2 regions of the Micromonospora sp. C28ISP2-4 genome follow, and region 2 is predicted to be linked to the other one. Evidence: riboswitches for the same ligand, from Rfam matches in the RefSeq annotation. Region 2 holds a riboswitch; the other holds the start of a gene.

Region 1 (15,208 bases), on a different contig from region 2:
TGACCATCGCCATGCGGGCGGTCGGGGTGCTGCTGATCAGCGCGCTGATGGTGGTGCCGGTGGCCGCCGCGCAGCAGGTGACCCGGGGTTTCCGGTCGACCATGACGGCGGCCATGGCGCTGGGCCTGTTCGCCGCCGGCGCCGGGGTCTGGGTGGCCGCCACCGCCGACACCGCGCCCGGTGCGTCGGTGGTGCTCGTGGCGATCGGCTCGTTCCTGCTGGTCGCGCTCGCGGCGGCCGGTGTGCGGGCGCTGCGGCGGCGGGTACGGGCCGACCGGGTCACGCCGCCGTCCGAGCCGGCCGAGCACGAGGTGCTGCTGCGGTGAGGCCCTACCCGCCGGCGCAGCTGGGATTGGTTACCGTTACAGGGTGACCGGCACGAACGGGTACGACGCCTTCGAGGGTGCGGGTGACCTGCTGCGCGCGCTCTCGGCCCCGATCCGGCTCGCGATCGTGAGCGAGCTGGCCGAGGGCGAACGCTGCGTGCACGAGCTGGTCGAGAAGCTCGGTGCCCCTCAGCCGCTGGTCTCCCAGCACCTGCGGGTGCTGCGGGGCGCCGGGGTGGTGCGCGGGTCGCGGCGCGGCCGGGAGATCGCGTACGCCCTGGTCGACGACCACGTCGCGCACATCGTGGCGGACGCCGTCAGTCACGCCGGCGAAGGGTCGCACTGAGCGGGAAATCGGCCAGGTGCCGACGCGCCCCCGCCGTGGGACGCTGTCCGGCGTGAAGATCTACGCCGACCGTTTTCCCACCGCCGTCCGCCAGTTCCTCACCGACCTGCTCGTGGTCGTCTGGGTGTACGCGGCGATCCGCTTCGCGCTGTGGCTGCACGACGTGGTCGAGAAGCTCGCCGTACCCGGGCAGAAGCTGGAGGGGGCCGGCGGTGGTCTCGCCGACAACCTGGCCGACGCCGGCGGCAAGGTCGGCCGGGTGCCGATCGTCGGCGACGAGCTGACCGCGCCGTTCACCCGCGCCGCCGACGCCGCCCGCTCGGTCGCCGAGGCGGGCCGCGACCAGCAGGAGCTGGTCGGGCAGCTGGCGCTCGGGCTGACCGTCGCGGTGCTGGTGTTCCCGCTCGGCCTGGTGCTGTTCGGCTGGCTGCCGCTGCGCCTGCGCTGGATGCGCCGGGCCGGCGCGGCGAAGGCGCTGGCCGGCGTGCCGGCCGGCCGGGACCTGCTGGCGCTGCGCGCGCTGGCCGGTCAGCCGCTGTCGAAGCTGACCCGGATCGCGCCCGACGTCGCCGAGGCGTGGCGGCGCGGCGACGACGCGACAGTCGACGCGCTCGCCGCGCTGGAGCTGCGTGAACTGGGGCTGCGCGGCGGCCGGTAAGGTGTGCCGGTGCTGTACTTCCTGATCGTCGTCGCCGTGCTGCTGCTGGGGTACGCGGGCGTGCTTGTGAGTTTTCTCCGCAAGGGCCGCAAGATCCCGCCGTCGGCGTACCTGGTGCTGGCCGGTCTCAACGGCCTGATCCTGGCCGGCGTCCTCGCCTGGGCGATCGCGCGCTGACCCACCGGCGGTCGTCCGGGTGGGGCGACCGCCGGGGCGGTACGGTCAGCCGGCGGGCGGGATGCGACGGCGGACGTCCTGCTCGGCCGACGGCCCCGGTTCCCAGCGGGCCACCCACGGCAGGTCGGCGGCCGGGGTGACGACGCCGTCCTCCACCGAGGCGTACCGGCCGGCGACGATGCGCTTGGCGGCGGCCACGTCGACCGAGTCGGTGTTCGACCACAGACCGGTGAACAGCTCGTCGACACGCAGCCGGGCCTGCCGGCAGAACAGGTCGGCCAGCTCGACGTTCTCCGGGTGATCGTCCCGTTCGGCGTAGGCCCGGACGCAGACCGCGCTCATCGCGAACAGCTCCGCGCCGATGTCCACCACCCGGCCGAGGAACGCCTGCTTGCGCTCCATCTTCCCCTGCCACCGGGACATCGCGTAGAAGGTCGACCGGGCCAGCTTGCGGGAGGTCCGCTCGACGTGGCGCAGGTGCCCGGCCAGTGGCCCGAACTCCTGGTACGCCCCGGGCGTCTGCCCCTTGCCGACGGCGAGCGTGGGCAGCCACTTCGCGTAGAAGGCGCCGGCTCGCGCGCCCGCCCTGGCCTTGCGGCCCAGCCCGGCGTCGGGGTCGATGATGTCGCCCGCCACGGACAGGTGCGCGTCGACCGCCTCGCGGGCGATCAGCAGGTGCATGATCTCGGTGGAGCCCTCGAAGATCCGGTTGATCCGCAGGTCGCGCAGGAGCTGCTCGACGGCGGCCGGCCGTTCCCCCCGGGCGGCCAGCGAGTCGGCCGTCTCGTAGCCGCGGCCACCGCGGATCTGGATCAGCTCGTCGGCGATCCGCCAGGCCATCTCGCTGGCGTAGAGCTTGACCAGCGCCGCCTCGATCCGGATGTCGTTGCGGTCGTCGTCGGCGAGCATGCAGGACAGGTCGAGCATCGACTCCATGCCGTACGTGGTGGCGGCGATGAATGACAGCTTCTTCGCCACCGCCTCGTGCTCGCCCACCGGGCGGCCCCACTGGACCCGGTCCGCAGCCCACTCGCGAGCCACGTTGAGCGCCCACTTGCCGGCGCCGACGCACATGGCGGGCAGCGAGAGCCGGCCGGTGTTCAGCGTGGTCAGGGCAATCTTGAGGCCCTTGCCCTCGCCGCCGATCACGTTCTCCTTCGGCACGAAGACGTCGTGGAACCGGGTGAGGCTGTTCTCCAGGCCGCGCAGCCCGACGAAGGAGTTGCGCCGCTCCACTGTGATGCCGTCGCTGTCGCCCTCCACCACGAACGCGGTGATGCCGCCACGCCGCCCCTCGGCGGCCGGCACCCGGGCCATCACCACCAGCAGCGTGGCGAGCGTGCCGTTCGTGGCCCAGAGCTTCACCCCGTTGAGCCGGTAGCCGGTGCCGTCCGCCGTCGGCTCGGCGGTGGTGGCGAGCCGGGCCGGGTCGGAGCCGACGTCCGGCTCGGTGAGCAGGAAGGCGGAGACCTCACCGGCAGCGAGCCGGGGCAGGAACCGTTCCTTCTGCTCGGGCGTGCCGAACATCTTCAGCGGCTGCGGCACGCCGATCGACTGGTGCGCGGAGAGCAACGCGCTGACCGCCGGGTTCACCGAGCCGACGAGCATCAGCGCCCGGCAGTAGTGCAGGTTGCTCAGTCCGAGCCCGCCGTACTTCCGGTCGATCTTCATGCCGAACGTGCCGAGCCCGGCCAGGCCGTGGAACACCTCGTCGGGGATGCGCGCGTCCCGCTCGATCGCCGCACCGTCCACCTCGGATGTCAGGTACGCGCGCAGCGCGCCGAGGAACTCGTCGGCACGGGCCACCTCGGCCGGGTCGGGGCGGGGCCACGGGTCGATCAGGTCGAGCCGGAACCGGCCGAGGAACAGTTCCTTGCCGAAGCTGGGCCGGTCCCAGGCCGACTCGCGGGCCGCCTCGGCGACCTGGCGGGCCTCCTTCTCGGAGACCTGGCCCGCCTCGGTGGGCAGCGGCCCCGCGCCGTCGGGTGACTCGGGCCGGCTGTTCTGTGTCGTGGTCACGGCTGCCTCCTCGTCGGTCCGGCTGCGTCGACGCGCTCGACGAAAACGACGCTACCCCCGGGTGTTACCCAGGGGTAGCGCCGCGTGCACGCCCGATTTGGCGGACCGTCAGTCGGTGAGGGACTGCGGGTTGTCGTCCTCGTCGTCGATGTCGTCCTCACCCCAGTTGCGCCGGCTGAACGGCAGGATCGCCCAGAAGAGCAGGAACCAGAGGCCGGTGAGTGCGCTGAGCAGGAACGCGATCGGCCGGTCCAGCACGAAGTCGGTGACCAGCAGGACCGAGCTGACCATCGCGATCAGCATGAAGAACAGGCCGCCGGTGGCCATCCGGTGGGCGAACCGGACCAGCTCCGGCTTACGGCCCTGGCGGAACAGCGCCCGGTGGAACGCGACCGGAGAAATGATCATTGCGGCGGACGCGGCGGCGGTCAGCAGCGCCAGGATGTAGATGTCGCGCTGGAACTCGGTGGTCCGCCCGAATCCGTTGCTGAACGGCAGCGTCAGCAGGAAGGCGAACAGGATCTGCACGCCGGTCTGCGCGACCCGCAGCTCCTGCAACAGATCGGCGAAGTTGCGCTGCCAGCGCTGCTTCTCGGATTCCTTCGACACTCGCGGACCTCCCGTGAGACGGCACGGCCGGCGGGTGAACGCCCACCGGCAGGACGGCCTGTGCCCCGTACGGATGATCACGAAACCGGTTCAGGAACCGCGGCGGATGCGGCCCGCGTACCGGGCCTCCAGCTCGGCGTTGTGCTCGTCCCCGCCGGTGATGTTCGCGGACAGGTAGACCGGCGGGCGCTGCCCCGCCGCGACCAGCCGGGCCACCACCTCGGCGACGATCTGCTGGGCGAGCAGCGCCGCGGTGATCGAGGAGACCGCGCCGACCGCGCCGCCGCCGGGTAGCGGCAGCGTGGCGTCGCCGTACGGGGCGCCGTTGTCCAGCACCACGTCGGCGAAGTCGGCGAGCTTGCGGCCGGACGGGTGCCGCGACGTCATCCGGGCCGAGTGCTGCGCCGAGGTGATCGCCACCAGGCCGTGCCCGCGTTCCTTCACGACGGACGCGAACTCGACCATCGCCCCGTTCACGCCCGAGTTCGAGGCCAGCACGAACACGTCCTGCGGCCGGATCGGCGCCAGCTCGTAGAGGCGGTGCGCCACCGCCGGGTCGCGTTCCAGCTTCGGGCCGATCGTCTCCGTCACCACCGCCAGGTAGGCGTCGGCGCTCACCGTCATGCCTCCTCCGTTCCTGCGCACCGGGCGAGGATCGCCTCGGCCAGCGGGCCGGGCGCCTCGTCCGGGATCCAGTGGCTGACCCCGGGCAGCACCACGAACCGGTAGTCACCCGTGACGTGCGCTGCGCACGCCTGCGCGGCCGTCCGGCCGATCGCCACGTCCTTGTCGCTCCAGACGAACGTGGTGGGCACCCCGACCGGGGCGACCGCCTTCATGTCCGTACCGGTCATCGCGCGGTACCAGTTCAGCGCCGCCGTCAACGCCCCCGGCTCGCGCATCGGCTCGGCGTACCGGGCCACCGCGTCGGCGCCGCCCACTCCGCCGAGCAGCTTGCGCAGCGCGGCGCCGTGCCACGCCAGCAGCACCTTTTCCGCCGTACCGGGCTTGCGGAACAACGCGATGTAGGCGGACTTGACCTTCTGCCGGGGGTCGGTGGCGAGCGCGTGGCCCATGGCGGCCGGGTGCGGCACCGACACCGCGGTCAGCGTCCGGACCGGCTCCGGGTGCGCCGCCGCCAGGCCCCACGCCACGATCGCGCCCCAGTCGTGGCCCACCACGTGCGCGCGGGTCACCCCGAGCGCGTCCAGCACGGCGGCCGCGTCGGCCACCAGCTCCGGGATCCGGTACGCCCCGACGTCCGCCGGACGCGCGCCGGGCGAGTAGCCGCGCTGGTCGAGCGCGTACGTGCGCAGCCCGGCGGCGTGCAGGGCGGGCGTCACCGCGTCCCACTCGCCGGAGTGCTGCGGGAAGCCGTGCAGCAGCAGGACGGGATCACCGCCCTCGGGGCCGCCGGCGCGTACCTCGAACGTCAGTCCCCGCGCATCCACCAGCATGATCGCCACCATACCGACACTCGCCCTGCTGGGCCGGGGCCCGTGGTCGGTGCTAGCGTCTGCGACGAGACAACTTCACATCCGACAGGGGAGCGCACAGCGCTGAGAGTGCGGGCCGGTGCCCGCAGACCCTCGAACCTGATCTGGGTAATGCCAGCGCAGGGAGTTCGGTCGACCTCCAGCCGCGTCGCCGTCCGGTGACCACCGGGCGCGGCGTGCGTCTTCTCCTGGTTCACCTCGACGAACTGGGAGCCAACCGTGAACCACACCGACAGCAACCGCTGGCGTACCGTCGACATCGTCGTCGCCTCGGTCATCGCCGTCGCCTTCGGCGTCGTGTTCTGGGCCTGGGGCCTGCTCTGGAGCGCCACCGACGCGGCGTTCGCGTTCTTCCCGCCGGCACAGGCCGTGCTCTACGGCGTGTGGCTGATCCCGGCGGTGCTCGCCGGCTTGATCATCCGTAAGCCGGGGGCGGCGCTGTACTGCGAGACGGTGGCCGCGATCATCTCCGCCCTGCTCGGCAGCCAGTGGGCGGGCATCGTGATCCTCCAGGGCCTCATGCAGGGCATCGGCGCCGAGCTGGCGTTCGCCGCCTTCCGCTACCGCTCGTTCAAGCTGCCGGTGGCGGTGCTGGCCGGCGCGCTGACCGGCCTCGGCGCGGCGATCTTCGACTTCGTCTACTGGAACAAGGCGTACGACTTCGCCTCCTACCGCCTCCCGTACGCGCTGATCACGATCGTCAGCGCCACGATCGTCGCCGGCTTCGGCGCCCACGTCCTCACCCGCGCGCTCGCGAACACCGGCGTCCTGGACCGCTTCCCCGCCGGCCGCGACCGAGCCTTGGTCTGAGGCCTCACCCCCCGCCCGGTGATCAAGGAGTTTGCGTCCGCCGGGCACGGTTTTCCGGACGCGAACTCCTTGATCACGCAGGCTGGGCCGGGAGAGGGGGTGGTGGGCGGTGAGCGCTGTGGTGCTGCGGGGGTTCGGGTGGCGGCACGGGGGGCGCCGGCGCTGGGCTCTGCGTGGAGTGGATCTGCGGGTGGAGAGCGGGGAGCGGGTGCTGCTGCTCGGGCCCTCGGGGGCCGGCAAGAGCACGCTGCTGGCGGCGCTGGCCGGGCTGCTGCCGGAGGACTCCGGCGAGCAGGAGGGCACCGTCGAGATCGACGGGCTGGACCCGCGCAAGGCCCGCGAGCGCGTCGGCATCGTCTTCCAGGATCCGGAGACCCAGCTCGTGATGGCCCGCTCCGGCGACGACGTGGCGTTCGGGCTGGAGAACCGTGGCGTACCCGCCGGGGAGATCTGGCCCCGCGTCGACGAGGCGCTGGGCCGGGTCGGCTTCCCGTACCCCCGGGACCGCCCGACCGCCGCGCTCAGCGGCGGCGAGCAGCAGCGGCTGGCGCTGGCCGGCACGCTCGCGCTGCGCCCCGGACTGCTGCTGCTCGACGAGCCCACCGCCAACCTCGACCCGGCCGGCGCCACCCTGATCCGCCGGGCCGTCGCGAACGCGCTCGACCCGGACACCACGATGATCCTGGTCGAGCACCGGGTCACCGAGGCGCTGCCGCTGGTCGACCGGGTCGTGGTGCTGGAACCCGGCGGCGGCGTCCGCGCCGACGGGCCGCCCGAGACGGTCTTCGCCGCGCACGGCGACGCGCTGACCGCCGCCGGGGTCTGGGTGCCGGGCCGCACCGTGCCGCACCGGCACGCCACCGCGCCGCCCGGCGACGTGCTGCTCACCGCCGACCGGCTCGGCCTCCCACCCCGGCTCGACCCCACCGATCTTCGGGTACGTGCCGGCGAGGCGCTCGCCGTCCTCGGCCCGAACGGCGCCGGCAAGTCCACACTGGCGCTGCTCCTGGGCGGCCTGCTACGACCCGGAACGGGCACGGTCACCGCGTCCGCCGAACTGGCTGGGCGGGACGCGCGTACTCCCCCGCACCGCTGGCGGGCACCCGCCCTGGTGCGCCGGATCGGTTCGGTGTTCCAGGATCCGGAGCACCAGTTCGTCACCGCCACGGTCCGCGACGAGCTGGCGCTCGGCCCGCGCCGCACCGGCCGGCCAGAGTCGGCGGTGACCGCCACAGTCGACGACTTGCTGCACCGGTTGCGGTTGGACGAGCTGGCCGGCGCCAATCCGTACACCCTCTCGGGTGGGGAGGCGCGGCGGCTGAGCGTGGCGACGGCCCTGGCCACCGCGCCACGCCTGCTGATCTGCGACGAGCCCACGTTCGGCCAGGACCGGCGGACCTGGCTGGAGCTGGTCGACCTGCTCGCCGAGCTGCGCGACGCCGGGCACGGCGTGGTCGCGGTGACCCACGACGAGGACTTCGTCGCCGCGCTGGCCGACCGGACGCTCACCCTGCGCCGGTCCCCGTCGGACCCCGACGGGCGACCCTCGGCCGGCGATGGTCCGGCTGCCGGGCGCTCGGGCGACGACGGTCCGGCTGCCGGGCGTGCGCCGTGATCGACCTCGAACCGGTCGCCACGCCCGGTGCTCCGCTGGCCCGGCGCAACCCGGTGGCGAAGCTGGCCGCCACGATGGTGTTCACGCTGGTGCTGGTCGCGACGCTGGACCCGGTCGCACCGGCCATCGCGATCGCCGTCGAACTGGCGGTGCTACCGCTGTTCGGCGTGCGCTACCGGGTGCTGGCGCGGCGCGCCTGGCCGCTGCTGGCCGGCGCCGTCGGCATCCTCGTCACGCTCGTGCTCTTCGCCGCCGACCGCTCCGGTCCGGTGCTGGTGGAGGCCGGCCCGGTGCTGGTCACCCAGGGCGTGCTGGTCACCGCGCTCGGGCTGGTCCTGCGCATGCTCGCGGTGGCACTGCCCGGCGTCATCGTGTTCGCCACCACCGACCCGACCGACCTGGCCGACGCCCTGATCCAGAACGCGAAGGCACCGGCCCGGTTCGCCATCGGGGCGCTGGCCGCATTCCGGATGGTGCCGCTACTGGAACAGGAGTGGCGGATGATCAGCATGGCGCGGCGGGCCCGGGGCGTGGACGCCGGCCGCAACCCGCTGGCCAAGCTGCGGCTGTTCGCGTCCACCGCGTTCACGCTGCTGGTGGGCGCGATCCGGCGGGGTACCCGGCTGGCGGTGGCGATGGACGCGCGGGGCTTCGACGCGGGCACCCCGCGTACTGTCGCCCGCCCTCAGCGCTTCGTCCTCGCCGACGCGCTGTTGATCATCGGAGCGGCGCTGACGGCCGGCGCGGCGCTGACCGTCAGCGTGCTGCTCGGCACCTTCCGCCCACTGATCGGCTGACCCCGCCCGCCGGGACACGAGATCGACGATCTCCTTTCGTGATCGTGGTCGATATTGTTAGCCTGGCTCGGTGCTTGAGCACCTGGACATCGCGTTGCGTTGCCTGATCGGCGTGGTCTTCCTGGCCGCGACCTACGGCAAGGTCCACAGCCGCGTGTCCTGGCGCGAGTTCGTCGCCTCACTCGCCGCCATGCGGGTCGTGCCGGCGCGGCTCGTACCCGCCGTGGCCGGTGTGGTCGGCCTGGCCGAAGCCGCCGTCCCGGTCCTGCTGCTGGTGCCGCCGACCCGCCGGCTCGGCCACGTGCTCGCGGCCCTGCTCCTGGTCGCCTTCAGCAGCGGGATCATCATCACGCTGAGTCGCCGGCAACGGGTCGCCTGCCGCTGCTTCGGTGCGACTGGCGCACCACTCGGGCGGCGACACCTGCTCCGCAACGGCCTCCTGATCGCCGCCGCGGCGGTGGGAGTGGCAGCCGCAGGCGCCACCGGCGAGGTGGCCCCGGCAGGCGTCGCCGTGGCCGCGGTGGCCGGTGCGGTGAGCGGACTGCTCTTCGTGTGGTTCGACGACATCACCGACCTCTTCGTCACCCAGCCGGCCCGGCCCGACGGCGACCGCGGACGTGCCGGTGGACCGGTGACCCCGAGGTAGCCGAGCACTCCGACAAGCACGAAGGAGCAACCGATGGCGTATCTCGCCGCTGCCGTCATCGTCGTCGGCATCATCGGCCTGCTGAACCTGGTCCTCGCCCTGGGGGTGATCAGGCGGCTCCGCGAGCACACCGTACGACTCACCGCGCTCGAGGCCGGGCACGGGCACGGGCACAGCGACGGGATCATGCTGGGGGCCGGGAGCGCGGTCCAGCCGTTCCAGGCAGTCACCGAGGACGGCGTGACAGTCACCCGGGACGGGCTGGCCGGACCCACCCTCGTCGCGTTCTTCTCCCCCGACTGCACCCCCTGCCGGGAGCGGATGCCGCAGTTCATCCGGTACGCGGCCGAGCATCCGGGCGGCCGGGACCGCGTCGTCGGGGTCGTGGTGAGCGATCGCGCCGCCGCAGGTGAGTACGTCGCCGCGCTGAGCCCGGTGGCCCGGGTCGTCGTCGAGTCCGACGGAGGGCCGCTCTGCACCGCCTTCGGGGTGCAGGGCTTCCCGGCGATCAGCCTGATCGACGAATCCGGCGTCGTCGTCGCCAGCGGCTCCCTGATCGAAGACCTCTCGGCACCCGTGGCCGGATGAGTCCACCCGGCGACGCCGACGCCGCCGGCCCACGGGCCGGATCGCCTGAGGAGACGCCGAGCAGATCACCTCGCACGACCGCCGACCGGCGGTGGCCGCTGCTGGCCGCCGCCGTCATGGGTGCCCGCCTCGTCCGACGCGGGGCACCCCTGGCCACGACCGCCTACGGCCTGGTCACGTTGGCGAGCGGGGTACTGCCGATCGTCACCGCCTGGCTGCTCAAGGTCGTGCTGGACGCGGTCGGCAGCGGCGCGGACCGGGCCACCGTTCTCGCCGCCGGCGCCGGTCTGGCCGCCGCCGGGCTCGGCACCGCTCTGCTGCCGCAGCTCGGCGCCTACCTGACCGGCGAGATCGGACGGAACATCGCTCTCGTCGCCGACGACGAGCTCTACCGCTCGGTCGGGCGCCAGGTCGGACTGGCGCGGCTGGAGGACCCGACCTTCCTGGACCGGCTGCGGCTGGCCCAGGACGCCGCGGCCATGCCGGTCCAACTGGTGGAGGCGGCCTTCGGCCTGGTACGCGGTGTGCTGCTGGTCGGCGGCTTCGTCGGATCGCTCGCCCTGCTCAGTCCCGTCCTCACCGGACTGGTCCTGCTGGCCGCCGCACCCGTGTTCCTGGCGGAGCTGGCGCTCGCCCGACGCCGGGCCAGGGTGCAGTGGCAGGTCGGCCCGTGGGAACGCACCGAGATCTTCTACCGGGACCTGCTCCAGGACGTGCAGGCGGCGAAGGAGATCCGGCTGTTCGGCCTGGAGGACTTCCTGCGCGGGCGGATGTTGCGTGAGCGACGCCGGGCCAACCGGGCGTTGCGCCGGGTCGACCGGCGGGAGCTGTTCATCCAGGGCGGGCTGGGGGTGCTGGCGGCGGTGGTCGGCGGAGCCGGGCTGCTCTGGGCGGTCCGGGCGGCGTACGCCGGCGAGCTGACCGTCGGCGACGTCTCGATTGTGATCGCCGCACTGGCAGGCGTGCAGACCGGGCTCAACGCGCTGGTGCGTGCCATCGCCAACGGGCACGAGCAACTGCTGCTGTTCGACCACTTCACGGTGATCGCCACCGGCCCGGTTGATCTGCCACCCGCCGTCGACCCGGCACCTGTGCGGCCGCTGCGCCGTGGCATCGAACTGCGGGACGTCTGGTTCCGCTACAGCGACGAGCTGCCCTGGGTGCTGCGCGGCGTCGACCTGCACCTGCCGGCGGGACAGGCGTTGGGGCTGGTCGGGCTCAACGGGGCGGGCAAGAGCACCATCGTCAAGCTGCTCTGCCGCTTCTACGACCCGAGCCGGGGGGCGATCCTCTGGGACGGTGTCGACCTGCGCGACCTCGACGTGGTGGAACTCCGCCGCCGGATCGGTGCGGTCTTCCAGGACTACATGGCCTACGACCTGAGCGCGGCGGAGAACATCGGCGTCGGCAACCTCCCGGTGTCCGACGACCGGGACCGGCTGGTCCGGGCGGCCCGCAAAGCCGGGGTGCACTACGTCCCGCCTGTCGGCGGGATGAACCTCGATTAAGGAGGAACCGATGATCCGACTGATCGAATCACTGGGCGACCGGGTGCTCAACCTGGTCGTCCCGAAGACCACTGCCGCTGCCGCGGCAGCGTGCACGCCGGGCTGGGGCGCCTACTGCGACTGCCGGTCCGGGAAGCCCTACTACCTGTACTGCCGCTGCGTGAACGGGATCCGGCGCTGCGACTGCACCGCCCGGAACGGGATCGGCACCTGCTGATCCTGTCCCACCCACCGTGAGCCCGCCCTGCCGTCATCGGCGGGCGGGCTCACTCCTTGGCGGTCAGCTGCGGCGGAAGGCGTAGAACCGGGTCTGGCCGGCGCGCTGGCTGCGCCCGGTCAGCCGGGCCTGCCGCCCGGCAGGCGGGCCGGACCTGGGCGGCGTCGAAGAGCCGCCGGGCAGGACCGGGATCTCCGGCGGCACGGTCGACGGCACCGGGTCCGCCGGCAGCACCGGCTCCGTCGGCAGCACCGGGTCTGCCGGCAGCACCACCGCGGGCGGCGCCACGGAGAGCGCGTCGAGCTTCCGCGGGGCCACCTGCGGAGCGGACTGCTTGCGGGACTTCTTCGGATTGCGCTTCGCGGGCATTCGCGGGCCTCCTGTCGTGCGGGCGCGCCGACCGGGACGCGCCGAGCGAGGGCTCCGGTGCGTTCCGATCACGACAGACACCGCAACCGACGGCGGTGGGGAAGGGATGCGGACGCCCGGAGCAGGACGGGTCCACGGCACTGGCGGCGGTGGACCGGGCTCGGAGGTGGGGCGTCACTTACGCATGCGGCAACGCTATCGCGCCACCGGCACGCCGCGCATCCGAATTACCGGAAGAACCGCGAGGACACGCGACGGACGCACGGCCACCCGCCGGTCACGCCCTGTCGACGTCCCCGCCCGCTCCCCCGACGACCGCGATACGGTCGCAGGACGGCAGCACGGACGAGAGGTGGCGGTACGCATGGCAGAGCAGGCGACGGCGCAGATCGGGGTCACCGGTCTGGCGGTGATGGGCCGCAACCTGGCCCGGAACCTGGCCCGCAACGGCTTCGCCGTGGCGGTGCACAACCGGTCGCCGGAACGTACCCGCAGCCTGGTCGCGGAGCACGGCGACGAGGGCACCTTCGTGCCGTCGGAGTCGCTGGCGGACTTCGTCGGCTCGCTGGAGCGGCCCCGCGCGGTGATCGTGATGGTGAAGGCCGGCGCGCCGACCGACGCGGTGATCGACGAGCTGGTCCCGCTGCTGGAGGAGGGCGACATCGTCGTCGACTGCGGCAACGCGCACTTCGCCGACACCCGCCGCCGGGAGGAGGCGCTGCGCGAGCACGGACTGCACTTCGTCGGCACCGGCGTATCCGGCGGCGAGGAGGGCGCGCTGCTCGGCCCGAGCATCATGCCGGGCGGTTCGGCGGAGTCGTACCGCAAGCTGGGGCCGATCTTCGAAAAGATCGCCGCGCAGGTGGACGGCGAGCCCTGCTGCCGGCACATCGGACCGGACGGCGCGGGCCACTTCGTGAAGATGGTGCACAACGGCATCGAGTACGCCGACATGCAGCTCATCGCCGAGGCGTACGACCTGTTGCGGGCCGGTCTGTCGGCGAGCCCGGCGGAGATCGCGGAGATCTTCCGGGAGTGGAACGCCGGGGAGCTGGGGTCGTTCCTCATCGAGATCACCGCCGACGTGCTCGGCCACACCGACGCGGCCACCGGCCAGGCGTTCGTGGACGTGGTGCTCGACCAGGCCGAGCAGAAGGGCACCGGCCGCTGGACCGTGCAGAGCGCGCTCGACCTCGGCATCCCGATCACCGGCATCGCCGAGGCCACGTTCGCCCGGTCGCTGTCCGGCCACGCCGGCCAGCGGGAAGCCGCCCGCCGCGTGTTCGGCGACGCGGGCGAGAAGTGGCAGGTGGACGACCGGGAGACGTTCGTCGAGGACGTCCGCCGCGCGCTGCTGGCCAGCAAGATCGTCGCGTACGCGCAGGGTTTCGACCACATCCGGGCCGGCAGCCGGGAGTACGACTGGGACATCGACCTTGGCGGCACTGCCACCATCTGGCGGGGCGGCTGCATCATCCGGGCCGGTTTCCTGGACCGGATCCGGGAGGCGTACGACGCGGAGCCGGACCTGTCGACGCTGCTCGTCGCGCCCTGGTTCGCCGAGCGGGTCAGCGACGGCGTACCGGCCTGGCGACGGGTGGTGGCCGACGCGGCCCGGGCGGGCGTGCCGGCCCCGGCCTTCGGGTCGTCGCTGGCCTACTTCGACGCGCTGCGGGCGCAGCGGCTGCCGGCCGCGCTGATCCAGGGGTTGCGGGACAACTTCGGCGCGCACACGTACCACCGGGTGGACCGGGACGGCTCGTTCCACACGCTCTGGGCGGGCGACCGCTCCGAAGTGGAGGCGTGAGCCGCGCCGGCACCGGCGTGGGCCGCATCGACACCAGCCCGGGCCGCCCCGGTCCCGGCGTGCGGCTCACCAGGCCCGCTGACCGTCCGGCGCGGGCGCCCAGCCGGCCGCCGGCTCCCCGGCCGCCAGCTCGCCGATCTCACCGGAGCGGACCTCCGGCGTGTGCCCGAGGTCGGCGCACCACCGCTGCGCCACGTCGGCGCACAGTGCGGCGACCGCGTCCCGGCGGGCCGGCTCCACCAGGTCGGCGGCGGCCAGGGCAGCAGTCATCTCGTACCGGAGATCGCGCATCCTCCACCCCCGTGGCGGGCGCGCACCCGGCGGCACGCCCCTGCGCCGATCGTAGAGCGGAACGCCCCGCGCCCGGCGGGAAAGCCGGATGCGGGGCGTCACGCTCGGGCCGGATGTCGGCCGCGGCCACCCGGGCCGGACGTCGCGGTCAGAAGAACCGGCGACGCTTGGCCTTCTGCGGCCGGATCAGGTCGGCGCCCTTGGTCAGCAGACGGCTCACCCCGGACGGGCCACGACGGGCCTCCAGGGTGTGGCTGAGCCGGCGCGCGCCGGCCGCCGCCAGCGGCACGGCGACCGCCATGACCGCCCACTGCGCGATCCGCTTCTGAATCATGTGGTTCACCTCCGCGTTTGCTGCCTACCGGTATCGGTACCCAGCAGAACGGGTCGGTAAGCGTGACGTCAGGCGCCCGGGGCGACCGGGTTGGGCAGGGCGCCGCCGAAGCGGCGGTCGCGCTGGGCGTACAGCTCGCAGGCGTACCAGAGGTGGCGGCGGTCGAAGTCGGGCCAGAGCGTGTCCAGGTAGACCAGCTCGGCGTACGCGGTCTGCCAGAGCAGGAAGTTGGAGATGCGCTGCTCGCCCGAGGGGCGCAGGAACAGGTCGACCTCGGGCACCTCGGGGTGGTAGAGGTAGCGCGCCACCGTCTTCTCGTTCACCTTGGCCGGGTCCAGCTTGCCGGCCGCCACGTCGCGGGCGATCCCGGCGGCGGCGTCGGCGATCTCCGCCTGGCCGCCGTAGTTGACGCAGAACTGCAGCGTCAGCGTCGAGTTGCCGCGCGACATCTCCTCGGCGGTTTGCAGCTCGGAGATGACGCTCTTCCACAGCCGGCCCGCGCGGCCGGACCAGACCACCCGTACGCCCAGGTCGACGAGCTGGTCCCGGCGGCGGCGGATGACGTCGCGGTTGAAGCCCATCAGGAAGCGGACCT
Region 2 (15,208 bases):
CACGCTGCGCGAGGTGACCCGGCTGGACTGGCGGCGCGACCCGGACGGGATCCTGGTCGCCACCGTGCAGGCCGACGCGTTCTGCCAGAACATGGTGCGCAGCCTGGTCGGGGCGATGCTGGTGGCAGGTGACGGGCGGCGGCCGGTCCAGTGGCCGGCCGGCCTGCTGACCCGGCGTGAGCGCTCCAGCGAGGTGACAGTGGCGCCCGCGCACGGCCTCGCCCTGGTCGCTGTGGGCTACCCGGCCGACCCGGCCGAGTACGCCCGCCGCGCCGAGGAGACCCGCCGGTTGCGGGTGCCGGTGGCCGAGGGCTGAACCCGGCTCAGTCCGCGCCCCGCTGACCGGCGCTGTCCTCGGCCGAGTCCGCGTCGGGCTGCCCGGCCGTGCCGGCGGCCGCACGACGGTCCAGCACACCCCGGTTGAGGTGCAGCTCGACCAGGTCGTACATGATCTCGCGGGCGGTCGCGTCGTCGCTCGGGATGCGTTCCCCGTCGGCACGGGTGACCAGGCAGAAGGCGACGTAGTGTCCGCGTACCTGCCAGGCGACCCGGGCTGCGGCCTTCTCCACCGACTCGGTGCCGTCGCCCGCCGCCATGCCACGGAACCGTCCCTGGCGCGCGTCGAGCAGCGGCCGGATGCGGTCGCGTACCCGCTGGGCGGTGGCCACGTCGGTGAGGTTGAACAGGCCGGCGGTGATCAGGTGGTCGCCGTCGGGGGAGCGGAGCGTGCCCCGCACGACCTGGTTGCAGCCGAGCCGGGTCAGGAGGTCGGCGATCTCGCCGGTGGCCGCGACCTGGCACTTCGTGCTGGCCTGGGTCTTGAGCACCCGGTAGGCCGGCTTCCCGTCGGTGATCACGAGGTCCTTGGCCGGGAAGACCTCCTTGGTGGTGAGCGCCGCCTGGTCGGTGTCCCGGGAGTCCAGGTCGGTGCCGCCGGACGGGGCGCTCGACTCGGTCGGCTGCGGGGTCGGCTGGCCGGCCGGCGGTGTGGCGGTGCGTTCGTCGAGCAGGGCCGCGACGGCCAGGCCGGTGAGCGAGAGCAGGAGCAGTACGGCGGCGCCGCCGACGAGCGTCTGCCAGAACCGTCCGCCGCTGCGGCGTTCGGCGCGCCGGGTCCGGGGAAGCTCGGAGACGTCGGCGGCGCGGGCGGTCGGGCTGGCCGGGATCGGCACCGTCGGCCGGTTCGCCGCCGCCGGTACGGGGGCCGGCGTGGGCGGCGCGGGCTGCGGCACGGGGGAGGGCTCCCGGGGTGGCGCGGGCCGCCCGGGCGTCGGTGCCGGGGCCGGGGGCGCCGGCACCGGGGCGCGGGCGTCGTCGGCCGCCGCTTGCTCGTCGGTGCCGTTCTGCTCGGTGCCGCTCTGCTCGGTCGCGCCGGCCGCGGGCAGCGCCGGTTGCGGGCGCGGCGGCCGGGGCAGCGACGGCGTGGGGAAGCGGGAGCGTGACGGACCCGCGGGCGGGGGCGTCGCGGCTGCGGGCCCGTTCGGGGCCGACCCGGGCTTCGGGTACTCCAGGAAGGCGTCCTCATCGGACTCGTACCGGTACACCATGTGGCATAGAGTAGGGGCGATTGTCCCTTTCAGGGGTAATATTGGGAAATTCTGGCGGAGTGGCGTCCGGCCCACCCTGGACACCGTCGCCGGAACCGCTCCGGCCCGGTGCGAGAATGCCTGCGTGACCGGCGACCACTACTTCACCGCTGAGCCCTCGACCCCGGCCCGCCCGCGCGAGGTCGAGTTCACAGTCGCCGGGCGCGACTACACGCTCGCCTCGGCCGCCGGTGTCTTCTCCGCCGACCGGCTCGACCCCGGCACCGCCGTGCTGCTGCGCAAGGCCGACCTGCCGGCCGCCGACGTCACCGGCGCGCTGCTCGACATCGGCTGCGGCTTCGGCCCGATCACCTGCGTCCTGGCCACCGTCGCGCCGAAGGCCACCGTCTGGGCCGTGGACGTCAACGAGCGCGCCCGCGCACTCACCACCGCCAACGCGGCCCGCGTCGGGGCGGCCGACCGGGTACACGCAGTCGCACCCGACGACCTGCCGGACGACGTCACATTCACCCAGATCTGGTCCAACCCGCCGATCCACATCGGCAAGGCGGAACTGCACGGCCTGCTGCTGCGCTGGCTGCCCCGGCTCGCCCCGGACGGCACGGCCTGGCTGGTCGTCGCCCGGCACCTCGGCGGCGACTCGCTGCACCGCTGGCTGGTCGAGCAGGGCTGGTCGGTCGAGCGGCACGCCAGCCAGAAGGGCTACCGGGTGCTGCGGGTCACCCGGTAATCCGGTGTCGTCCACCGGCCCGGCTCGGGCAGGATGCCCGCGTGGGATACGTGGACGTGGCAGGGGTCGGGCACATCCTCCCGGACGGGCGTGAGCTGTTCAGCGACGTGTCGTTCCGGGTCGGTGAGGGTGCCAAGGTGGCGCTGGTCGGCCCGAACGGCGCCGGCAAGACCACGCTGCTGCGGATGGTGGCCGGTGACCTGCCGGTGAAGACCGGCGCGATCGCCCGCTCCGGTGGGCTGGGCGTGATGCGGCAGTTCATCGGCATGATCGGAGACGAGTCCACGCTCGCCGACCTGGCCCTCTCGCTCGCCCCGCCGGCGCTGCGCGACGCCGGGCGGCGGCTCGCCGAGACCGAGGCGGCCATGCGGGCGGCCGAGGTCCGCGGCAAGTACAGCTCCGCCGCCGCCAAGACCCAGCTCGCGTACGCCGAAGCGCTCGCCGCCTGGGGCGAGACCGGCGGGTACGACGCCGAAGTCCTCTTCGACACCGTCGCCACCATCGTGCTCGACCTGCCATGGGACAGCGCCCGGGAACGGCCGGTACGCACGCTGTCCGGCGGCCAGCAGAAGCGGTTCGCGCTGGAACTGCTGCTGCGCGGCCCGGACGAGGTGCTGCTGCTCGACGAGCCGGACAACTTCCTCGACGTACCCGGCAAACGCTGGCTGGAGGCGCGGCTGCGCGAATCGGGCAAGTCGGTGCTCTACGTCTCGCACGACCGGGAACTGCTGGCGCAGACCGCCGACCGGGTCGTCGCCGTGGAGGGCGGCAGCGCCTGGGTGCACCCGGGCGGCTTCGCGAGCTGGCATGAGGCGCGGGTGGCCCGGCACGCCCGCCTCGACGAGCTGCGCAAACGCTGGGACGAGGAACACCAGAAGCTGCGCGAGCTGATGCTGATGTACAAGCAGAAGGCCGCGTACAACGACGGGATGGCCTCCCGCTACCAGGCCGCGCAGACCCGGTTGCGCAAGTTCGAGGAGGCCGGCCCGCCGCCCGTACCCCCGAAGGACCAGGACATCCGGATGCGCCTGACCGGCGGACGGACCGGCAAGCGCGCGGTGATCGCCGAGCAGTTGGAGCTGGACGGCCTGACGTACCCGTTCGACCTGGAACTCTGGTACGGCGACCGGGTCGCGGTGCTCGGCGCGAACGGCACCGGCAAGTCGCACTTCCTGCGGCTGCTGGCCCGGGGCGGCACCGACCCGGAGCCGGGCAACACCCCTGTCGACGGCGCCGCCGCGCTCGCGCCTGTCGCGCACGGCGGCACGGTCCGGCTCGGCGCGCGGGTCCGGCCCGGGCACTTCTCGCAGACCCACGACCGGCCCGAGCTGATGGGCAAGACGCTCGTCGAGGTGCTGTGGCGCGGCGACGACCACCGGGCCGGCATGGACCGGCACGCCGCGATGGCGGCGCTGTCCCGGTACGAGCTGGCCGGTCAGGGCGACCAGCGGTTCGGCACGCTCTCCGGCGGGCAGCAGGCGCGGTTCCTGGTGCTGCTGCTGGAGCTGTCCGGGGCGACACTGCTGCTGCTCGACGAGCCCACCGACAACCTCGACCTGGCCTCGGCCGAGGCGCTGGAGGCCGGGCTGACCGCGTTCGAGGGAACTGTGGTCGCGGTGACACACGACAGGTGGTTCACCCGTACCTTCGACCGGTTCGTGCTGTTCCGGGGCGACGGCGACGTGGTGGAGACACCGGAGCCGGTCTGGGACGTGGGGTGATCGGCCAGGACCTGGTCGACCGGCTGTGCGCGGTCGACGGCGTGGTCGCGGTGGCGCTCGGCGGCAGCCGCGCCCGCGGCGACCACCGGCCCGACTCCGACTGGGACCTGGGCCTCTACTACCGGGGTACGCCCGACCTGGCCGGGCTGCGCGCGGTGGCCGCCTCGGTCGCCGACGGACCGGTGGACCTCACCGCCCCGGGCGGCTGGGGACCGTGGGTCGACGGCGGCGGCTGGCTGCGTGTCGACGGGGTCGCGGTGGACTGGATCTACCGCGACCTGGATCGGGTGCACCGGGTCTGGGCGGACTGCCGGGCCGGCCGCTACACGGTCGAGGTGCAGGCCGGGCACCCGCTCGGCTTCTACTCGCACGCGTACGCCGGGGAGGTGGCCCTCGGGCGGGTGCTCGGCGACCCGACCGGTGAGCTGACCGCGCTGCGCGCCGAGACAGTCGACTATCCGCCCGCGCTCGGCGCCGCGCTGGTCGCCGGTGGCTGGGAGACCGGGCTGCTGCTCGACGGCGCGGCGAAGGGCGCGGCCGCGGGCGACGCCGGCTACGTGGCTGGCTGCCTGTTCCGGGTCGTCGGGGTGCTGGTCCACGCACTGCACGGCCGGGCCGGACGGTGGCTTGTCAACGAGAAGGGCATGATCGCCTCCGCCGGGCGCCTGCCCGATGCGCCGCCGCGCTTCGCCGAGCGGGCGCAGGCACTGCTGGGCGCGGTGGGGCGTACCCCCGAGGAACTGGCGGCGACGATCGGTGACGCCCGGGTGCTGGCCGCCGAGGTGCTGCCGCTCCCCGGGTGACACCTGGGGAACGGGCATAGGGTGGATCTCGTGAGTGAGATGACCTATCGCCGGCTGGGCGACTCCGGGCTCGTGGTGTCAGTGGTCGGTATCGGCTGCAACAACTTCGGCCGCAAACTCGACCTCGACGGCACCCGGGCGGTGGTGGACGCCGCGCTCGACGCCGGGATCAACTTCTTCGACACCGCCGACATCTACGGTGAGCCGCAGGGCGCCTCCGAGGAACTGCTCGGCCAGGCGCTCAAGGGCCGCCGCGACGACGTGGTGGTGGCCACCAAGTTCGGCATGGACATGAACGGCGCGAACGGGCCGGATCACGGCGCCCGGGGCGCCCGCCGCTACATCGCCCGCGCGGTCGAGGCGTCGCTGCGCCGGCTCGGCACCGACCACATCGACCTGTACCAGATGCACGAGCCCGACCCGGGCACGCCGATCGACGAGACGCTCGCCGCGCTGGACGACCTGGTGACCGCCGGCAAGGTGCGCTACCTCGGCAACTCCAACTTCGCCGGGTGGCAGATCGCCGACGCCGACTGGACCGCGTCGTCGCAGGGGCGTACCCGGTTCATCTCCGCGCAGAACCACTACTCGCTGCTGGAGCGCGGAGTGGAGGACGAGGTCATCCCGGCCTGCGAGCGGTTCGGCCTGGGCATGCTGCCGTTCTTCCCGCTCGCCAACGGGCTGCTCACCGGCAAGTACAAGCGGGGCGAGGCGCCCCCGGCCGGCAGCCGGCTGGCCGGTGGCGGCCGGTACGCCGAGCGGCTGGCCGCCGCGCGCTGGGACGTCATCGAGGCGATCGAGGCGTACGCGGCCGAGCGCGGCATCAGCATGCTCCAGGTGGCGATCGGCGGCTTGGCGGCCCGGCCCGCGGTGACGTCGGTGATCGCCGGCGCGACCACTCCCGAGCAGGTGAAGGCAAACGCCGAAGCCGGCACCTGGCAGCCGTCGGACGAGGACCTGGACGCCCTGGACGCCATCCTCTGACGGTCGCCGCCCGGTACCGACGCGCCCTCCCGCGCGTCGGGCGTGCGCTCGCGCGTCGGCGCTTGTCCGCGCATCGAGGCACCCACGGCGTGCCACTCCCCGGCAGCGTTCACGCCGAGTGGAACACCGTGGGTGTCAAGCGGGCCTTGAGGCACCCATGGCGTTCCACTGGCGGCTGATTCTGACGGTGAGTGGAACGACATGGGTGTCTGCGAGCGGACCTGACGGCCGTGGTGTTTCGGGCGACCCGGCGGGCGGCGGGCACGGGTCGGTGGTGCGCCGCGGTGGCACGGCGTTCTGCCACGGCCTGGCGGACCAGGGCGACAGTGGCGTCGGGCCGGCGCAGCACGTCGTCGGCGGTGAACCGGAGCACGATCCATCCGGCCGAGCGGAGCGCGTTCAGGCGTGCCACGTCCCGCCGGAAGTGCGCCCGTTCGCGGTGGTGGTCGCCGTCGTACTCGACCGCGAGGCGCAGTGCCGGCCAGGCCAGGTCCACCCGGGCCACGAAGCGTCCGCCGGCGCGTACCTCGTGCTGGGCGGTGAGCGGGCCCAGGCCGGCGTCGAGCAGGAGCAGCCGCAGCCGCGTCTCCATCGGGGACTCGCTCAACGGCTCGGCCATCGCCAGCACCTCGCGCAACAGTGGAGCGCCCGGCCAGCCCGGCCGCTCGGCGGCATAGGCCCGCAGGACGGGCAGCTTCACGACCCGGCGGCGCAGCAGCGCGTCGACGGCGACCAGTGCCTCGACGAATGAACCCTGCCGGCCCAGGTCGAACGCGGTACGCAGCGGGGTGGTGACCGGAAACCCGCCGACGCGGGTGCGGTCCCGCTCCGGCAACGGCGACCGGAGCACCCGCAACCGTGGGTGCGGTCGCAGTCGAGCGGCGGTCGGCAGCAGCACCGTGACCGGAGCATCGCGGGTGAGCACGTCCGCGCCGAACAACCAGGCGGCGCTGCCTCCCGCCAGCACGGCACCCGGCGGCAGGCGCAACGCCACCGCCTCGCACCACATGCGATGGTCGTCGGCGCGGTATCCGTCCCGGTGCACGTACACGTCGGGGAGCAGGCGGATCCACGTCGGCCCGCGCAGCATCGTCCAGGTGAGCAGCCCTTCGGAGACGGCACGGCCGCCCCGGAACGGCAGGATCGCCAGCCGGCGCGGGACACGGGCGGGAACGGACATCCCGGCAGCGTGTCGCGACGGGACGGTCACCCGTTGCCCCGATCCGGCATGTGAACGGTTCCTGGAAAAAAGCTCACCCGGGCTTCCGTACGGGCGGGAGGCGTCGTACGGTAGGCCGCAAGTGACCCACGGGAGCCCGGTGCGGACCGGGCTGAGAGGGGGGCTGGGAGCCCCCGACCGTCGAACCTGATCCGGGTAATGCCGGCGCAGGGAGGAGCGTTGCCGTGCTGTCCCTGGGACGACTGCATCTCATCACCGACACCCGGCCGGGGCGTGACCCGCTCGCCGTGCTGCGTGCCGCCCTGCCAGTGGCGGGCGCCGAACTCGTCGTGCAGGTGCGTGTGGAGGACGACGCCACCGATCGGGAGGCGTACGAGCTGGCGTGCCGCGTGACCGAGGCGTGCCGGCCGTACGGGGCGCGGTGCCTGGTCAACGACCGGCTGCACGTGGCGCTCGCGGTGGACGCCGCCGGTGGCCACGTCGGCGCGGACGACCTGCCGGTGGCCGCCGCGCGCCGGGTGCTCGGCCCGGACGCCGTGCTCGGCGCTACCGCCCGCGAACCGGTGGGCGCCCGCGCGGCGGTGGACGCGGGTGCGACCTATCTGGGCGTCGGCCCGTGCCACGCCACCACCACCAAGGCCGGCCTGCCGGACCCGATCGGCCCCGACGGGGTACGCGCGGTCGCCGAGGCGGTGAACGTGCCGGTGATCGCGATCGGCGGGGTGACCGCCGCGAGTGTGCCGGCGTTGCGGGCCGCCGGGGCGTACGGGGTGGCGGTGGTCGGCGCGCTCAGCCTGGCCGTCGATCCCGCGCACGCCACCGCCGAGCTGCTGCGGGCGCTGACGTGTTAAGAGGGGGCCCTTCCTCTACCGGAGGCGTTAACAGGGGGCCCTTCCTTTCCGACGTGGCGGTGGTGGGGGGCGGGCCGGTGGGGTGGGCTGTCGCGTGGCGGTGCGCGCAGCGCGGACTGCGCGTGGTGGTGCACGACGACCGGCCCGGGTCGGGCGCGTCCTCGGTGGCCGCCGGGATGCTGTCGCCGGTCGCCGAGGCGTACTTCGGTGAGCACGAGCTGACCGCGCTGCTCGTCGAGTCCGCCGCCCGCTGGCCCGGCTTCGCCGCCGAGCTGGCCGGGGCGAGCGGCGTCGACGTCGGCCACCGCACCGAGGGCACGCTCGTCGTCGGGCTCACCGCCGACGACCTGGCCGAGGCGGGGCGGCTGTGGTCGTACCAACGGGGGTTGGGGCTGCCGATCACGCCGCTGCGCCCCTCGGAGCTGCGCGACCGCGAGCCGGCGCTGGCGCCGCGCGTGCGCGGTGGCGCGGTGGCGCCCGGCGACCACCAGGTCGATCCGCGGCGGCTGGTCGCCGCGCTGCGCACGGCCGCGGAGCGTGCCGGTGTCCAGCTGCGCCCGGCCCGCGTCGGCGCGCTGTCCGAGGTGGACGCGCGGGTCACAGTGGTCGCGGCCGGCTGCGGCGCGGCGGCGCTCACCGGCCTGCCGGTCCGCCCGGTGAAGGGCCAGGTGCTGCGGCTGCGCGCGCCCGGCGGCGGTCCGCCGGGCTTCCGGCACGTGATCCGGGGGTACGCGGACAGCGAGTCGGTCTACCTGGTGCCCCGGGACAGCGGTGAGGTCGTGGTCGGGGCGACGGTCGAGGAGCGCGCGGACACCGCTGTCACCGCCGTTGGCGTGCTGACACTGCTGCGCGCCGCCGCGGAGCTGGTGCCGGAACTCGTCGAGTACGAGCTGGTGGAGGCCGTCGCCGGGCTGCGCCCCGGTACGCCGGACAACGCGCCGATCATCGGGCCGCTGCCCGGGCGGCCGGGCGTGCTCGCCGCGACCGGGCACCACCGGCACGGCATCGTGCTCACCCCGGTCACCGCCGACCTGGTCACCGAGCTGATCGTCACCGGCGAGCCGGACCCCGCGCTCGCCCCCTTCACCCCGGACCGCTTCGGGAAGGAGCGCACGTGGAACTGATCGTCAACGGCACCGGCCGGACGCTGCCCGAGGGCGTCACAGTCGCCGAGGTGGTCCGCACCGTCACCGACCGGGAGCGCGGGCTCGCGGTCGCGGTGAACGGCGAGGTGGTGCCGCGCGGCGGCTGGTCGGCGAGCGTGCTGCGCGACGGCGATCGCGTCGAGGTGCTCAGTGCCACCCAGGGCGGGTGAGCGGATGTCCACACTGGAGATCGGCGGGGTCACGTTCGGCTCCCGGCTCGTCCTCGGCACCGGCGGCGCGGCCAACCTGCACGTGCTGGAGCAGGCGATCCGGGCCTCCGGCACCGAGCTGGTGACGCTGGCGCTGCGCCGGGTGGACACCACGCCCGGCGGTTCGGGCGGCCTGCTCGACCTGGTGGAGCGGTGCGGCGTACGGCTGCTGCCGAACACGGCCGGCTGCCGGACCGCCGTGGAGGCGGTGAAGACGGCGCACCTGGCCCGGGAGGCGTTCGACACCGACTGGGTGAAGCTGGAGGTGATCGGCGACGAGCGCACGCTGCTGCCCGACGGGGTGGAGCTGCTGCGCGCCGCCGAGGAGCTGGTGGCGGACGGGTTCACGGTGCTGCCGTACACCTCGGACGATCCGGTGCTGGCCCGGCGGCTGGCGGACGTGGGGTGCGCGGCGGTGATGCCGGCCGGGTCGCCGATCGGCTCCGGGCTGGGCATCGGCAACCCGCACCACATCCGGCTGATCCGGGCGGCTGTCGACGTGCCTGTGGTGCTCGACGCGGGCATCGGCACCGCCTCCGACGCGGCGCTCGCGATGGAGCTGGGCTGCGACGCGGTGCTGCTGGCGAGCGCCGTCACCCGGGCCGCCGACCCGGTGGCGATGGCCACCGCGATGCGGTACGCGGTCGAGGCCGGGCGCCTGGCGTACGGCGCGGGCCGGATAGCCCGCCGCTTCCACGCCCTGGCATCCACGCCGGATGAGGGACGGCCCGACCTGTGACCGCCGCTCGCGTTGCGGATCTTGGTACGGATGCGCCCTCCGAGGGGCGAGCGCGTACCAAGATCCAGGGCGGGCCGAGCGGCGTCGTGCTGCTGACCGATCGGCGGGTCGCTCGGGGGGCGCTCGTCGACGTGGTCGCGGGTGCCGTGGGTGGGGGAGTGCGGTGGGTGGTGCTGCGGGAGAAGGACCTGCCGCGCGCCGAGCGCCTCGCGCTCGCCGCCGACCTGCGCGCGATCCTCGCCGAGGCGGGCGGCACGCTGATCGTCGCCGGACCGGATCCGCTCGACGGGGACGCGGTGCACCTGCCCGCCGCCGGCCCGTACCCGCTGCCCGCCGTCGGACTGGTCGGCCGCTCCTGCCACGACACAGCCGAGCTGGCCCGGCTCACCACCGAGCACTACGCGACAGTGTCCCCGATCTACGAGACCCGCACGAAACCCGGCTACGGCCCGGCGTTACGGCCGACCGGACTCGCCGCGCTGGTGAAAGCCAGCCCGGTCCCGGTGCTCGCCCTCGGCGGCATCGAAACTCCGGACCAGGTCCACGCATGCGTCGAGGCGGGCGCCGCCGGAGTAGCAGTGCTGGGCGCGATCATGCGCGCGGACGACCCGAGAGAAACCGCCACCACGCTGGGCAGAGCCTTCCAGGAGGCGGCCACCCGTGTGGCACGCACCCACCCCGCGCGATCCGACGAAGGCCAGCCCTCCACCGCAACCACCGGAGAAGACCAGTGACGCCGAGAACAGTCCTCACGATCGCCGGCTCCGACTCCGGGGCAGGCGCCGGCATCCAGGCCGACCTCAAGACGTTCGCCGCACTCGGGGCGTACGGCACGAGCGTGCTCACCGCCGTCACCGCGCAGAGCACCAGGGGCGTGGACGCCGTCCTGCCGCTGCCCCCGCAGACAGTGCGCGACCAGATGGACAGCGTGCTCGGCGACTTCGACGTCCGGGCCGTCAAGAGCGGCATGCTCGGCACCCCGGCGGTCGCCGACGCGGTGGCCGAGGCGGCCCGGGCCGGGCGGCTGCCGCACCTGGTCGTCGACCCGGTGCTGGTCGCCACCAGCGGGCACCGGCTCGGCGTGGTGGAGGCGGTCGAGCGGCTGCTGCCGTACGCGGAGGTGGCGACGCCCAACTGCGCGGAGGCCGCGGCCCTCACCGGAAGCCCGGTCGGCACCGTGGAGGAGATGGTCGCGGCGGCCGAGGCGCTGGCGGCGCGCGGCCCGGCGTTCGTGGTGGTGACCGGCGGCGACGTGGACGCCGACGGCGAGTCGGTGGACGTGCTCGCCGGTGGCGGAACCACGCGCCTGCTGCGTGCGCCCCGGGTGGACACCCGGCACAACCACGGCACCGGCTGTTCGTTCTCGGCCGCCGTCGCGGTCCGGCTCGCCGCGGGCGACGCGGTGCCGGTCGCGGTGGCGGCCGCCAAGGAGTACGTCACCCGCGCGCTGACCGGCGCGCGGACCTGGGAGCTGGGCGCGGGACGCGGCCCGCTGGACCACTTCGGCTGGTCCGCATGAGCGACAGGGAGGCTGTCATGCAGGCACGTCGCAAGGTGTACGTGGAAGGGTCACGCCCGGACATCCGGGTGCCGTTCGCCGAGGTGCCGCTGACCGGGGACAACGCTCCGGTACGGCTCTACGACACCTCCGGTCCCGGCTCGGACCCGGAGGTGGGGCTGCCCGCGCTGCGCGGGCCGTGGATCGCCGAGCGCGGCGACGTCGCCCCGGTGCGCGGCGCCGGCACACCGCTGGCAGGCGTGGACGGGAAGCGGCCGACGCAGCTCGCGTACGCGCGGGCCGGGATCGTCACGCCGGAGATGGAGTTCGTGGCGATCCGCGAGTCGGTGGCGCCGGAGTTCGTGCGGGACGAGATCGCGGCCGGGCGAGCCGTGCTGCCGCTCAACGTCAACCACCCGGAGTGCGAGCCGGCCGTCATCGGCAAGGCGTTCCTGGTGAAGGTCAACGCCAACATCGGCACCTCGGCTGTCACCTCGTCGGTGGCCGAGGAGGTGGAGAAGCTGACCTGGGCGACCCGGTGGGGCGCGGACACCGTGATGGACCTGTCCACCGGCAAGCGCATACACGAGACCCGCGAGGCGATCGTGCGGAACGCGCCGGTGCCGATCGGCACGGTGCCGATCTACCAGGCGCTGGAGAAGGTCGGCGGCGACCCGGTGAAGTTGAACTGGGAGGTGTTCCGCGAGACCGTCATCGAGCAGGCGGAACAGGGCGTCGACTACATGACCGTGCACGCCGGGGTGCTGCTGCCGTACGTGCCGCTCGCCGTGGACCGGGTGACAGGCATCGTGTCCCGGGGCGGATCGATCATGGCGGCCTGGTGCCTGGCGCACCACGAGGAGAACTTCCTCTACACGAACTTCCGGGAGCTGTGTTCGCTGCTCGCGAAGTACGACGTCACGTTCTCCCTCGGTGACGGCCTGCGGCCCGGCTCGATCGCGGACGCCAACGACGAGGCGCAGTTCGCCGAGCTGCGCACGCTCGGCGAGCTGACGAAGATCGCCTGGGAGCACGACGTCCAGGTGATGATCGAGGGCCCCGGGCACGTGCCGATGCACAAGATCAAGGAGAACGTGGACCTCCAGCAGGAGTGGTGCCACGAAGCGCCGTTCTACACGCTCGGTCCGCTGACCACCGACATCGCGCCCGCGTACGACCACATCACCTCCGCGATCGGCGCGGCGATGATCGGCATGTTCGGCACCGCGATGCTCTGCTACGTCACCCCGAAGGAGCACCTCGGGCTGCCCGACCGCGACGACGTGAAGGCGGGCGTGATCGCGTACAAGATCGCCGCGCACGCGGCCGACCTGGCCAAGGGGCACCCCGGCGCGCAGGCGTGGGACGACGCGCTGTCCAAGGCCCGGTTCGAGTTCCGGTGGTCCGACCAGTTCAACCTGGCGCTCGACCCGGAGACCGCGCGGTCGTACCACGACGCGACGCTGCCCGCCGAGCCGGCGAAGACCGCGCACTTCTGCTCGATGTGCGGGCCGAAGTTCTGCTCCATGAAGATCACGCAGGAGCTGAAGGACTACGCGGCGCGGGGCATGCGCGGCAAGTCGGAGGAGTTCGTCGCCTCCGGGTCGCGGGTCTACCTGCCGCTGGCGTGAGCGGAGCCGGGGCGGGCCGTGCGTTCCGGCCCGCCCCGGGTGCTCGTTCAGTCGCGGTGGTGCCGTCCGGTACGCAGCGAGCGGGCGTCGTCGGCGTTGTCGTCCGAGGCGAGGCCGGCGACCCAGTCCACGTACTCGTCATCGCCGGCGGCAACGGGCTCGGCCGTACGGTCGGCCGGCTCCGGGCCGGCCTTGGCCCCCCGGTTGCGGCGGAACAGACCGCGCAGAGGCTTCGACTTCCCGGCGGGCGCGTCGGCGTCGTCCGGTTCGGCGTGGCGCCCGCGCCGGGAGTCCGTCTCCGTCTCCGCCGAGACGGCCTCCGGCAGCGCGGCACCGGCCTCGGTGGGGACGGCCGCCTCCGGCTCCGGCCGGGCGACCGGCGCTGCGGTCCCCGCCTCCGGCCGGGACAGCGGCCCGGCGGGACGCGCGTTGGTCGCGAGGGCGTCCCAACCGGTGCTCGCGCCCGGCTCGGGCAGACCCCGGTGGCGGGGACGCGGCGCCGGTTCGGCCGGGACGTTCGACTCCGCGCCGTCCCGGGCCGGTGCGTCCGGTTCGGTGGTGGCGCGGTGCGGGCGGGCAGCCGGGGTGATCGGCCAGGCCGGGCGTACCTCGCCCGGCGCGCCTGTGACGTCCTCGAACATCGGGAACCGGGGCCGGGGCGACGGGGTGGGCGCCGGGTCGTCGAAGAAGAAGTTGCGTCCGGTACGCCCGGTCGGTGCGACCTCGTTCGAGCCAGCGGGGGAAGCCGGGCTGCCGAGGGAACCGGCCTGCGTGCCGGGGTCCGTGTGGCCCGGCGCCGAGGCGGGGCTCGCGTCGTCCCGGGCCGGGTTGGCGGACTGTGGGATCGGCGTGGTGTCCGGGGCCGGTCCGGTCCGCCCGCTCGCCGTCGGTGCGGCGTCGGTCTGCCCACTTGGCGTCGTCGGTGCGGTATCGGCCGGGCCGGATCCGGGGGCGGCCGGGCCGGTGGCGCGCGGTGCGGCCTTCGGGGTGCGGGCACGCCGGGAGCGGGTGGAGCGGCCCGTCGCGCCGGTGTCTCCGGCTGCTTCGGTTGGGAGCGCCGCGGTGGTGTCGCTGTCCGCGTCGGCCGTGACCGGTCCGACGTTCGTACGCGGGCCGGGAACGTGGCTCTCGGCGGTGTCGCCGGTGGCCGGTGACGTGCCCTCCGAGGTGGGGCCCGCACCGGCGCTCGGGGAGGTGGCGTCCGCGGCGGGGCGTGCGGCGGGTGGCGCCGGTCCGTCGGTCGTGGCGCCGGACCGACTGGCCCGGGTACGGCGCGGCCGGGTCACCCGTGGCGTGGTCGTCGGCGCTTCTGCTTCCGGGGCCGGTGCCGCTGCGGCATCGCCCGTCCCGGCTCCCGAGCCGGTGACCGAGGCGGCGGCGGAGACGACCTCGCTGTCGGCCGGGGTGACTGTCGGCCGCACGGACGCGCCGTCGCCGGGCCCGGAACCGGTAGCGGCCGGGTCGAGACTGGTAGCACTTTCCGTGGTGGCCGCCTCACCGGTGCTGTCCGGGCGCGCCGTGCCCGGACCCGGGTCCGGGTCGGGGCGGCCCGCGGCGAGGACGTCGATGGCCGAGGTACGGCGCCCCGGGGGCAGCAGGCCCGGCATGGGCTGGCCGTGGGTTGTCGTTTCGATGGTGGCCGGACGGTCGCCCGCCGGCTGATCGGCGGTGGACGGCCCCGCGACGGCCGGCTGATCGGCGGCGGGAAGATCGGTACCGCCCGGTGCCGATGTCGTGGCCGAGCCGCCGGGCTCCGGCCAGTTCCAGTGCGCCGGCGCGGCGGCGCCGCTCGTCACCGGCGGCGCGGGCGGGGCGGCCGGGACGCCCGGAGTGGACGAGTGCGGCAGCGGCGCGAGGATGTCGGTGGCCTCGACGGCGTCGGGATCACCGGCGGTGACCGGTCGGGGCAGCACAGTGGTGGCGGTCGAGCCGAGCGCACCGGCGATCACGGCGATCAGCGCGCCGTAGTAGGGCGCGACCTGATAGCGGTCGGTCGCCGAGCCGGGACCGGCGGTCAGGTAGGCGAACGCGACGAGCACCGGGCCGGCCGCCCCGGCCGCGCCGCCGACCAGCGGCGGCCATCCGGCCCGGCGGGCGAGTACGCCGACCGCCCCGCCGGCCAGCAGGGCGAGCACCGGCAGCAGCAGCATGGACAGGCGTTGCGCCGCCT

Evidence for each region. Region 2 has a riboswitch for thiamine pyrophosphate ahead of thiE (thiamine phosphate synthase). Riboswitches for the same ligand answer to the same signal wherever they lie in the genome.
Region 1: it holds a riboswitch for thiamine pyrophosphate, as region 2 does, so the genes downstream of both, Q3W68_RS26985 (ECF transporter S component) here and thiE (thiamine phosphate synthase) in region 2, are expected to answer to the same signal.

Annotation. Positions count from the first base shown of each region.
Region 1 covers NZ_JAUMKG010000009.1:50,554-65,761, forward strand. The annotation lists gene Q3W68_RS26945 (metal ABC transporter permease) at 1-326, shown strand, start outside; gene Q3W68_RS26950 (metalloregulator ArsR/SmtB family transcription factor) at 370-672, shown strand; gene Q3W68_RS26955 (hypothetical protein) at 725-1,330, shown strand; gene Q3W68_RS26960 (hypothetical protein) at 1,340-1,507, shown strand; gene Q3W68_RS26965 (acyl-CoA dehydrogenase family protein) at 1,553-3,526, opposite strand; gene Q3W68_RS26970 (DUF6328 family protein) at 3,635-4,135, opposite strand; partial or broken gene Q3W68_RS26975 (sugar isomerase domain-containing protein) at 4,226-4,714, opposite strand; gene Q3W68_RS26980 (alpha/beta fold hydrolase) at 4,756-5,592, opposite strand; TPP riboswitch at 5,669-5,775, shown strand; gene Q3W68_RS26985 (ECF transporter S component) at 5,851-6,441, shown strand; gene Q3W68_RS26990 (ABC transporter ATP-binding protein) at 6,551-8,056, shown strand; gene Q3W68_RS26995 (energy-coupling factor transporter transmembrane protein EcfT) at 8,053-8,853, shown strand; gene Q3W68_RS27000 (MauE/DoxX family redox-associated membrane protein) at 8,924-9,499, shown strand; gene Q3W68_RS27005 (TlpA disulfide reductase family protein) at 9,533-10,087, shown strand; gene Q3W68_RS27010 (ABC transporter ATP-binding protein) at 10,084-11,595, shown strand; gene Q3W68_RS27015 (hypothetical protein) at 11,606-11,812, shown strand; gene Q3W68_RS27020 (hypothetical protein) at 11,876-12,181, opposite strand; gene gndA (NADP-dependent phosphogluconate dehydrogenase) at 12,546-13,988, shown strand; gene Q3W68_RS27030 (thioredoxin reductase) at 14,055-14,279, opposite strand; gene Q3W68_RS27035 (hypothetical protein) at 14,428-14,613, opposite strand; gene Q3W68_RS27040 (isoprenyl transferase) at 14,682-15,208, opposite strand, start outside.
Region 2 covers NZ_JAUMKG010000002.1:603,538-618,745, reverse strand. The annotation lists gene truA (tRNA pseudouridine(38-40) synthase TruA) at 1-316, shown strand, start outside; gene Q3W68_RS11615 (hypothetical protein) at 324-1,547, opposite strand; gene Q3W68_RS11610 (class I SAM-dependent methyltransferase) at 1,672-2,277, shown strand; gene Q3W68_RS11605 (ABC-F family ATP-binding cassette domain-containing protein) at 2,319-3,998, shown strand; gene Q3W68_RS11600 (nucleotidyltransferase domain-containing protein) at 3,995-4,801, shown strand; gene Q3W68_RS11595 (aldo/keto reductase) at 4,823-5,785, shown strand; gene Q3W68_RS11590 (DUF559 domain-containing protein) at 5,895-6,965, opposite strand; TPP riboswitch at 7,084-7,195, shown strand; gene thiE (thiamine phosphate synthase) at 7,190-7,816, shown strand; gene thiO (glycine oxidase ThiO) at 7,810-8,940, shown strand; gene thiS (sulfur carrier protein ThiS) at 8,931-9,131, shown strand; gene Q3W68_RS11570 (thiazole synthase) at 9,136-9,909, shown strand; gene Q3W68_RS11565 (thiamine phosphate synthase) at 9,972-10,643, shown strand; gene thiD (bifunctional hydroxymethylpyrimidine kinase/phosphomethylpyrimidine kinase) at 10,640-11,428, shown strand; gene thiC (phosphomethylpyrimidine synthase ThiC) at 11,446-13,038, shown strand; gene Q3W68_RS11550 (hypothetical protein) at 13,086-15,208, opposite strand, start outside.